2 regions of the Marinovum sedimenti genome follow, and region 1 is predicted to be linked to the other one. Evidence: riboswitches for the same ligand, from Rfam matches in the RefSeq annotation. Region 1 holds a riboswitch; the other holds the start of a gene.
What was found. Region 1 has a riboswitch for thiamine pyrophosphate ahead of ACW9UO_RS13625 (thiamine ABC transporter substrate-binding protein). Riboswitches for the same ligand answer to the same signal wherever they lie in the genome.
Positions count from the first base shown of each region.

Region 1 (4,682 bases):
GTGACGCGCGATGCAATCAAATCACGCGACAAGATCAAAAAGCGCGAACGGGCCTTTCGGGTGCCAACGCATATCACCTTCGACAACGATGGGTCGGAAATTTACACGATCATCGAAGTTGATACCCGCGACCGACCCGGCCTGTTGTTCGATCTGACGCGGACGCTCGCCAATGCCAACGTCTATATCTCGTCTGCCGTGATCGCGACCTACGGCGAACAGGTGGTGGACAGCTTTTACGTCAAGGACATGTTCGGGCTGAAGTTCCATTCGCCGGGCAAACAGAAAACGTTGGAGAACAAGCTGCGGACTGCGATCCAGGAAGGGGCGGCGCGCGCGCATTCCTGACGTCAGCTCCGATCTGTTGACAGATCGGTCCTGATCCATTGATGGATCAGCCGATGCGCCGCGACCCCTAAACCGGTGCGACACACCCGATCTGTCAATGGATCAGCCGATGCACTGCGTCCTCTAAACCAGCGCGACACGCCCGATCTGTCAACAGATCGGGACTGATCCATCAATGGATCAGCTACCCCGCAAGCGGAAAAGTTTTATCCGATCTTGCCCAGGGTGTCGCCAACCGCGCCGCCCATTTGACCACGGTGCATCAGGATGTGATCGAGGATCACGCAGGCCATCATCGCCTCGCCCACCGGCACCGCGCGAATACCAACACAGGGATCATGGCGACCCTTGGTGATGATCTCGGTCTCTTCCCCCGACTTGGTGATCGTCTTGCGCGTGGTCAGGATCGACGACGTCGGCTTCACCGCAAAGCGCACCACCACATCCTGCCCGGTGGAAATCCCGCCCAAAATACCACCCGCGTGGTTGGACGCATACACCGGCCCCTCCGGCCCCATGAAAATCTCGTCGGCATTCTCGCTGCCAGTCAGCGCCGCCGTCGCCATGCCATCGCCAATCTCAACCGCTTTCACCGCGTTGATCGACATCATCGCCGTCGCCAGATCGGTGTCCAGCTTGCCATAGACCGGCGCGCCCAGACCCGCCGGCGCGCCCTGCGCCACCACTTCGATCACCGCGCCAACCGAGTTATGCGCGTCCTTGCGCAAGTGGCCAAGATAAGCGTCCCATTCCGGCACAGCCTCGGCATCCGGCACCCAGAAATCATTGCGCCCGATTTCGTCCCAATCAAACCGCGACCGGTCGATATGTTTCTCACCCATCTGCACCATGTAGCCGGTGATCTTCAGCCTCGGCAGCATATGCGCCAGCGCCGCCCGCGCCACGCCACCCGCCGCCACCCGCGCCGCCGTTTCGCGCGCCGAAGACCGCCCGCCGCCGCGATAATCGCGGATGCCGTATTTCTGCCAATAGGTGATATCGGCGTGACCGGGGCGGAATTTCTCAACGATATCGCCATAATCCTTCGACCGCTGATCGGTGTTGCGGATCATCAGCTGGATCGGCGTGCCGGTGGATTTGCCCTCAAACACCCCCGACAAGATCTCGACCTCATCCGGCTCTTTGCGCTGGGTCATGTTCTTGTTCTGTCCGGGCTTGCGTTTGTCGAGCCAGACTTGAAGGAATGCGGCGTCGATCGCGACCCCCGGAGGGCAGCCATCCACCGTCGCGCCAAGCGCAGGCCCGTGGCTTTCGCCCCATGTGGTGACGCGGAACATGCGGCCAAAGGTGTTGTAGCTCATGTGAGACCCTCCATCTGCCCATTTCTCTAAGCCCCCTACCGCTGACCCTCAAGCACAATTGCCTTGTGGCACCCCCATGGGGCGCGTACCACTGGCCCCACCTCGGGGAGCTGTTTCGCGTGAAACTGCTGAGATGCCATTGGCGAACCCGTTGAACCTGAACCGGCTAAAACCGGCGGAGGGAAGGTTGACTGCGTGTGCACCCCCCACTCCGCCCACAACATTTGGAGAGCCCCATGCTGGGACGCACCATCGTTGCGGGACTTGTCACTGCTTCGGCCACACTGGCCAGCGCAGAGACCCCCGTGCTGACTGTTTACGCAGGCGATTATTTCAATTCCGAATGGGGCCCCGGCCCCGGCATCGAACAGGGGTTCGAGGCGCGTTGTGGCTGTGATCTGGTTTACAAGACCGGCGATATTCTGCCCCGCATCCTGCTGGAAGGCGCACGGACCGAGGCCGACGTGGTGATCGGATTGACCACAGACATCACCAAGAAAGCACGCGACAGCGGGCTGTTTGCGCCGCACGGGGTCGACACTGCGTCGTTGACTCTGCCGGTGGCTTGGGACGACGACACCTTCTTGCCGTTCAACTACGGCCACACCGCGTTTATCTATAACAACGAGTTGGTCGTGACTCCGCCCGCAACGTTTGACGCCCTGCTGAACGCCCCCGACGATCTGCGGCTGGTGATCCAGGACCCGCGTTCGTCAATCTCTGGCCTCGCGCTGGTGCTTTGGGTGCAGGCGGTCTACGGCGATGGCGCTCAGGCGGCGTGGGAGAAGCTCGCGCCCAAGATCGTCACCGTCACCAAAGGCTGGTCGGAAAGCTATGGCCTGTTCACCGATGGCGAGGCCGATATGGTGCTAAGCTACACCACCTCGCCCGCCTACCACATCATCGCCGAGGGCGACCTGACCAAATCGGCGGCGATTTTCCCAGAAGGCCACTATTTCATGGCCGAATTGGTGGGCAAACTGGCCAGCACCGACAACCCCGACCTTGCCGATCAGTTCATGGACTACATCCTGACCGAAGAGTTCCAGACCATGATCCCGACGTCGAACTGGTCGTTCCCGGCCGCTTTGCCGGTGGACAAATGGCCCGACGGATTCCGCGATTTGCCGGTGCCCGACAAGGTGCTGTTCTATACCGAGGATGAAGCCGCAGAGCTTCGCGACACGGCAATCGACGCATGGCGCAGCGCGCTGTCGCAGTAATCCCGGCGCTTCTGGTTGCGGGGCTGGTGATCGGCCCCGTGGCTGCGGTGATCTGGCGTGGCGGGGGCCTTGGGGCTTTGGGCGCGGCGGATTTCGATGCGCTGTGGTTCACCATTTGGCAGGCGGCGGTGTCGGCCGCGGTCAGCGTCGCGCTGGCCGTGCCCGTCGCGCGCGCCCTGTCACGGCAGAGGTTTCCGGGCCGCGGGCTGCTCATCGCGCTGATGGGCGCGCCGTTCATCCTGCCGGTGATCGTCGCGGTGCTCGGGCTGCTGGCGGTGTTTGGCGGCAATGGGCTGGTCAATCAAATTGGCGGCGCTTTTGGCCTGCCGCGTATGGATATCTATGGCTATCACGGCGTGATTTTGGCGCATGTGTTCTTTAATCTGCCGCTGGCAACCCGGCTGATCCTTCAGGGGTGGCTGGCGATCCCGGCGGAACGCTTCCGCCTAGCCGCGTCCTTGGACGCGCCGGTGGGGCGGCTGCTGGAGTGGCCGATGCTGCGCCGGATCGCGCCGGGGGCCTTTGCGGTGAGCTTCGTGATCTGCCTGACGTCTTTCGCCGTCGCGCTGACCTTGGGCGGCGGGCCAAAGGCGACCACGGTGGAACTGGCGATCTACCAAGCGTTCAAATTCGATTTCGATCTCGGCAAGGCGGCGAGCCTCGCGCTTGTGCAACTGGCGCTGGGCCTAACGGCGGCGCTGACGCTGTTCTGGCTGTCGCCGCCTGATGGCTTTGGTGCAGGGCTGGACCGTGCGCACGCGCGCTGGGACGGGCAGACCGCGCTGGCCCGCGCGCTGGATTACTGCTGGATCGCGCTGGCGGCGCTGTTCTTGCTGACGCCGCTGGCGATGATCGTGCTGGCCGGTGTGCCGGGGCTTTTGTTGCTGACGCCCGACGTGTGGTGGGCCGCAGTGCGTTCCTTGACGGTGGCGCTGGGGGCCACCGGCGTGACGTTGCTGTTGGCCCTGCCGCTGGCCACCCGGGCGGGCGAATTGGCCGGGCTTTTGGGCGTGGCGGTTTCGGGGCTGGTGCTGGGCACCGGGCTGTTTCTTATCGTGCAGCCGTTCATCCGCCCCGCCGAGGCCGCCCTGCCGGTCACGCTTTTGGTCAACGCCCTGATGGCCCTGCCCTTCGTGCTGCGCATTCTCCGGCCCGAGCTTGAAGCCGCCCGCGCCGATTTCGGCAACCTCGCAGCGACGCTGGGCCTCACTGGCTTTGCCCTGTGGCGCATCGTCTTGTTGCCACGCCTGCGCCGCCCCTTGGGCTTTGCTGCCGGGCTGACGGCGGCGCTGTCGATGGGCGATCTGGGGGTGATTGCGCTGTTTGCCGATGGCGAACACGCGACCCTGCCGCTACAGTTGTACCGGCTGATGGGGGCCTACCGGATGGAGGCCGCGCAGGGGGCGGCACTGTTGCTGTTGATGATGAGCCTGGGGGTGTTCTGGGCCTTTGATCGAGGAGGTCGCACCGATGCTTGAACTGAGCACTGTCACGCTGGAGCAGGCCGGTTTTCACCTGCAAGCCGACGCCACGTTCGAGGGGCAATTCACCGCGCTGATCGGGCCGTCTGGCGCGGGAAAATCCACCGTCCTCAACATGATCGCAGGCTTTTTGCCGCCCTCGACCGGCGAGATCCTCTGGGGCGGTGCTGCCCTTACGGCTCTGCCCCCGGCCAAACGCCCGGTCAGCATCCTGTTTCAGGACAACAATCTGTTCCCGCATCTCACCATCACCGCCAACCTGGCGCTGGCGCTGACCACCCGCCGCCCTTCGAAAGACCAAGTCGCTA
Region 1 covers NZ_CM133223.1:2,841,600-2,846,281, reverse strand. The annotation lists gene ACW9UO_RS13635 ([protein-PII] uridylyltransferase) at 1-348, shown strand, start outside; gene aroC (chorismate synthase) at 555-1,670, opposite strand; TPP riboswitch at 1,764-1,871, shown strand; gene ACW9UO_RS13625 (thiamine ABC transporter substrate-binding protein) at 1,907-2,893, shown strand; gene ACW9UO_RS13620 (ABC transporter permease family protein) at 2,869-4,371, shown strand; gene ACW9UO_RS13615 (thiamine ABC transporter ATP-binding protein) at 4,364-4,682, shown strand, end outside.

Region 2 (4,682 bases), 850 kb from region 1:
TCAAAGCGATCTCAACGCTCGATCTTGGCCAGCATTTCGACCTCGCGCTGCTGGTCAGTTTCTACACCGGCTCGCTCACCGGCTTTACCGTCGGGCTTTTGGCCGGGCGTTATCTGTTCAAACGCGCTTGGGAAGATTCCGTCGCCATCGGGTTTTGCTGTCTCTTTGCCAACTCGGTGATGTTGGGGATCGCGATCACCGAAAGCGCCTATGGCAGCGCGGCTTTGGGCGCAAACTTTGCCATCGTGGCTCTGCATTCGCCTTTCTGCTACGGCATTGGCATCACCGCGATGGAGATCGCCCGCGCGCGGGGCACCCCGGCGCGACAAGTGCCCGCCAAGGTGCTGCGCGCGATGTTCCGCAACGCGCTGGTGATCGGCATTCTCTTGGGATTTTCGGTCAATTTCTCGGGCGTCACCCTGCCTGGGGTGGTCACAGCGGCGCTTGAATTGATTGTGCAGGCGTCGATACCCTGCGCGCTTTTCGCTATGGGCGGGGTTATGTTCCGCTATCGCCCGGACGGAGATTTCCGTATCATTGCATTTGTTTGCGCGGTGTCGTTGATCCTGCATCCCACGATCACCTATACCATGTCCGGCCTCACCGGCCTGTCAACCGGCGCGACACGCTCGGCGGTGATCACGGCGACGATGGCACCGGGGATCAACTCTTATGTCTTTGCCAATATGTACGGCGTGGCGCGGCGGGTGGCGGCCTCGTCGGTGCTGATCGCCACCGCGCTGTCGATCCTGACGATCTGGGTTTGGCTGGCAATTCTGCCCTGATCAGACCTGTCCGCTGTCCTTTAGCCGCCGCGCCATGACACTCAGCTGGTCATACAGCGCGCCCGCCTCGCCGTGCCACGCCGTCACCGCCGCCCCCTGCGCCGCGACAACAGCGCTGTCGCCGCGCGCGGCCGGACCGGTGAGCGCGGCTCGCGGCCCGACGCTCAGCACAGACTCGACCGTGCCGCGCAACAGCGCCTCGTGCAGACCGGCCCGCACATCTTGCGGCACCCCCGCCGCGCTCCAGGCCTGTTGCGCCATGGCCTGCAACACCGTGGTGAAATTGTTCGAGATCACCGCGGCGGCGTGATACAGCGCTTTGGCCTCGGTGCGGATCGGAAAGCAGTTGCCACCGATGCCGGTGAACACCTCGGTCAACAGGCCCGACGCCGCGCCCTCAATGCCGCAATAACAGCCCGCGAACTGCTGCGCCGCTTGCCCCGGATCTGCGAAAGACAGAACCGGATGTGCGCTGCCCACTTGCCAGCCTTTTGCGGCCAAGGGGGCAAGCAGGTCGGAGGGGTGGAAGCCGCTGCAATGCGCCACAGTCGCGGCGGGCAGATCGAGCGTGGCCAGTTGCGCCGCAACCCCCGCAATCTCATCATCCGGCACCGTGAGAAGCCACAGATCCGCAGGCCGCATCTCTCGCAACTCGCCCGCCGCACGCCCAGCCCCGGCAAAGGCCTGCGCGGCCTCGGCCCGGCCTCTGTCGCGCGCGCAGATGTCTTTGATCTCGCAGGTCTCGGCCAGCAGGCGCAACAAAGTCTGCCCCACCTTGCCCGGCCCCACCAGATTGACTGTCGGTCTTTTGCTCATCTGTCCTGCCTGTCCGATCGTCCACGTCTTACCCCGCATATGGAAATATCCGCGCCCGCAGCGCAAGCCATGCCCGCGCGATATCGGATTTGACACTGTCCCTTGTGCTTGCTATCCGCGTTTCAACCGTTGGGGTGCCTCGCAAGAGGCTGAGAGACGCAAGCGTTAACCCATCGAACCTGATCCGGGCAATTCCGGCGTAGGGAACGGTTTTCGTGCAAGCGATATGTTCCCCGTCCGGTGCCCTGTTTTTAAGGAGCACCCTATGGCGCATATTGCGTTAACCATTGCAGGATCCGACAGCGGCGGCGGCGCGGGCATTCAGGCCGATCTCAAGGCGATGTCGGCGCTTGGCGTTTACGGCGCAAGCGTGATCACCGCCGTCACCGCCCAAAACACCCGCGCTGTGACAGCGGTGCATGGCATCCCCGAGGATGTGATTGCCGCGCAGATCGCGGCGGTGCTCGACGATCTCGACGTGCGTGCCATCAAGATCGGCATGCTGGCGACGCCCGAGATCATTGGGTGCGTCGCAGAGGGTCTCAAAGATTTCGCCGGGCCGCTGGTGCTTGATCCGGTGATGATTGCCAAATCCGGCGATGCGCTTTTGGCGCAAGACGCGGTCGCCACCCTGCGCGCTGTGCTTTTACCGCGCGCCACCCTGCTCACGCCAAACCTGCCCGAGGCTGCGCGACTGCTGGGCCAACCGGTGGCCGCCACGCAGGCCGAGATGATCGCTCAAGGCGAAGCCCTATGCAGGCTCGGGGCGCAGGCGGTTTTGATGAAGGGCGGCCATGCCAGCGGTGCGATGTGCCACGATTTTTTGATCACACAGGGCGGCGTTGTGGCCGAATTCACCGCCCCGCGCCACCCTACGAAAAACACCCACGGCACCGGATGCACCCTGTCTTCGGCCATCGCCGCCGGTCTGGCCAAAGGGCTGGCGCTGGAGGCGGCGACGCGGGCTGCGCACGCCTATCTGCAAGCGGCGATTGCCGCGGCGGATGGCTTGCACGTCGGTCAAGGGCATGGGCCGGTGCATCATTTCCACGCGGTCTGGCCAGCGTGACGCTGTTTTCCGTCATAGGGGCCGGCGTTGCGGGCTTGGCCGTGGCCAGCGAGTTGGCGGCGCGCGGCGCATCGGTGCAGATCTTCGACCCCGCCGGCCCGCCCGGTCCGCATGGCTGTTCGTGGTGGGCGGGGGGCATGTTGGCCCCGTGGTGCGAGGTCGAAAATGCCGAAGAGCCAGTGCTGCGGCTGGGCCAAGAGGCGTTTGATTGGTGGGCCGCGCGCACTCAGGTGCAGCGCTGCGGAACGCTGGTGGTGGCGGGGCGGCGCGACCTGCCCGATCTGCGCCGGTTTGCCCGCCGCACCAGCGGTTTTCGCGAGGTCAGCGGCGAGATTGCACAGCTTGAGCCGGATCTCACCGGGTTTGCCAGTGGGCTGTTTTTCGAAGACGAAGCCCATCTGAACCCGCGACAGGCGCTGGCCGATCTCTACGCCGGGCTGGTGGCCAAGGGCGTTGTGTTTCACCGCCAAACCGCACCGGACGATCTGGAAAACGCGATAGATTGCCGTGGGTTACAGGCCCGCGATGTGCTGCATGATCTGCGCGGAGTGAAAGGCGAAATGCTGATCCTACGCTGCCCGGATGTCACGCTAAGCCGCCCTGTGCGGCTCTTGCATCCGCGTATCCCGCTGTATGTCGTACCACGCGGCAGCGGCGTTTACATGCTCGGCGCGACGATGATCGAGAGCGAAGACAGCCGGCGCATCACCGCCCGCTCGATGCTCGAACTGCTGAGCGCGGCCTATGCGCTTAACCCCGGATTTGGCGAGGCTGAGGTGCTGGAAATCGGCGTCGATCTGCGCCCCGCCTTTCCTGACAACCTGCCCCGCATCCGCCGCATCAGTGGCCGGATTTATGCCAATGGGCTGTACCGCCACGGCTATCTTTTGGCCCCCGCTTTGGCGCGGGGCGTGGCGGACCTGGCGCTTAACAATCAACAGTCGGAGATGGTCGATGAAGATCGTGGTTAACGGTGACACCCGCGAGGTGACGGCACAAACGCTGGACGCATTGCTGGGCGAATGCGGCTTTTCGGGCCGGGTGGCGACAGCGGTGAACGAGGCTTTTGTGCCCGCCGCCCTGCGCGCGGCGCACACGCTATCCGACGGCGACCGGATCGAGATCGTCGCGCCGATGCAGGGGGGCTGAGGATGAAGGCGTTTTATGGCACAGAGCTGCCCAACCCGCTGATGCTTGGCACCGCGCAATACCCCAGCCCGGCGATCCTTGAACGCGCGTTTCGCGACAGCGGTGCCGGTGTCGCCACCGTATCCCTGCGCCGCGAGGGGGCGGGTGGCTCGGGTCAGGCGTTCTGGCAGATGATCCGGGCGCTTGGCGTCAAGATCTTGCCCAACACCGCCGGATGCCACACGGTGAAAGAGGCCGTCACCACCGCACAGATGGCGCGCGAAGTCTTTGATACGGCTTGGATAAAGCTGGAGGTGATCGGCCATTCCGACAGTCTTCAACCCGACGTGTTTCAGCTGGTCGAAGCCGCCCGCATCCTGACCGAAGACGGCTTTCAGGTGTTCCCCTACACCACCGAAGATCTGATCGTGGCCGAACGTCTGCTGGCGGCGGGCTGCGAAGTTTTGATGCCTTGGGGCGCGCCCATCGGCTCGGGCCGGGGGCTGAACAACGCCTACGGGCTGCGCGCGCTGCGGGCGGAATTTCCCGAGGTGCCCTTGGTCGTCGACGCCGGGATCGGCCTGCCCAGCCATGCCGCCCAGGCGATGGAACTTGGCTACGACGCCGTGCTGCTCAACACCGCGGTGGCCCGCGCGGGCGACCCGGCGGCGATGGCGCGCGCAATGATGCAAGCGGTCGAGGCCGGCAAACTGGCGTATGAGGCCGATCCGATCGAGGCACGCGACATGGCGCAGGCCTCGACCCCGGTGATTGGAAAGGCCTTTTTGTCATGAGCCTCGACCGGTTTTACCCGATTTTCGATCACTCCGATTGGCTGCGCCTGACGCTGCCGCTTGGGGTTAAATTGGTGCAACTGCGGATCA
Region 2 covers NZ_CM133223.1:75,582-80,263, reverse strand. The annotation lists gene ACW9UO_RS00395 (AEC family transporter) at 1-785, shown strand, start outside; gene ACW9UO_RS00390 (Rossmann-like and DUF2520 domain-containing protein) at 786-1,601, opposite strand; TPP riboswitch at 1,722-1,824, shown strand; gene thiD (bifunctional hydroxymethylpyrimidine kinase/phosphomethylpyrimidine kinase) at 1,867-2,670, shown strand; gene ACW9UO_RS00380 (FAD-dependent oxidoreductase) at 2,667-3,641, shown strand; gene thiS (sulfur carrier protein ThiS) at 3,625-3,819, shown strand; gene ACW9UO_RS00370 (thiazole synthase) at 3,822-4,592, shown strand; gene ACW9UO_RS00365 (thiamine phosphate synthase) at 4,589-4,682, shown strand, end outside.
Region 2: linked by a shared signal. The riboswitch ahead of thiD (bifunctional hydroxymethylpyrimidine kinase/phosphomethylpyrimidine kinase) and the one ahead of ACW9UO_RS13625 (thiamine ABC transporter substrate-binding protein) in region 1 are both predicted to bind thiamine pyrophosphate.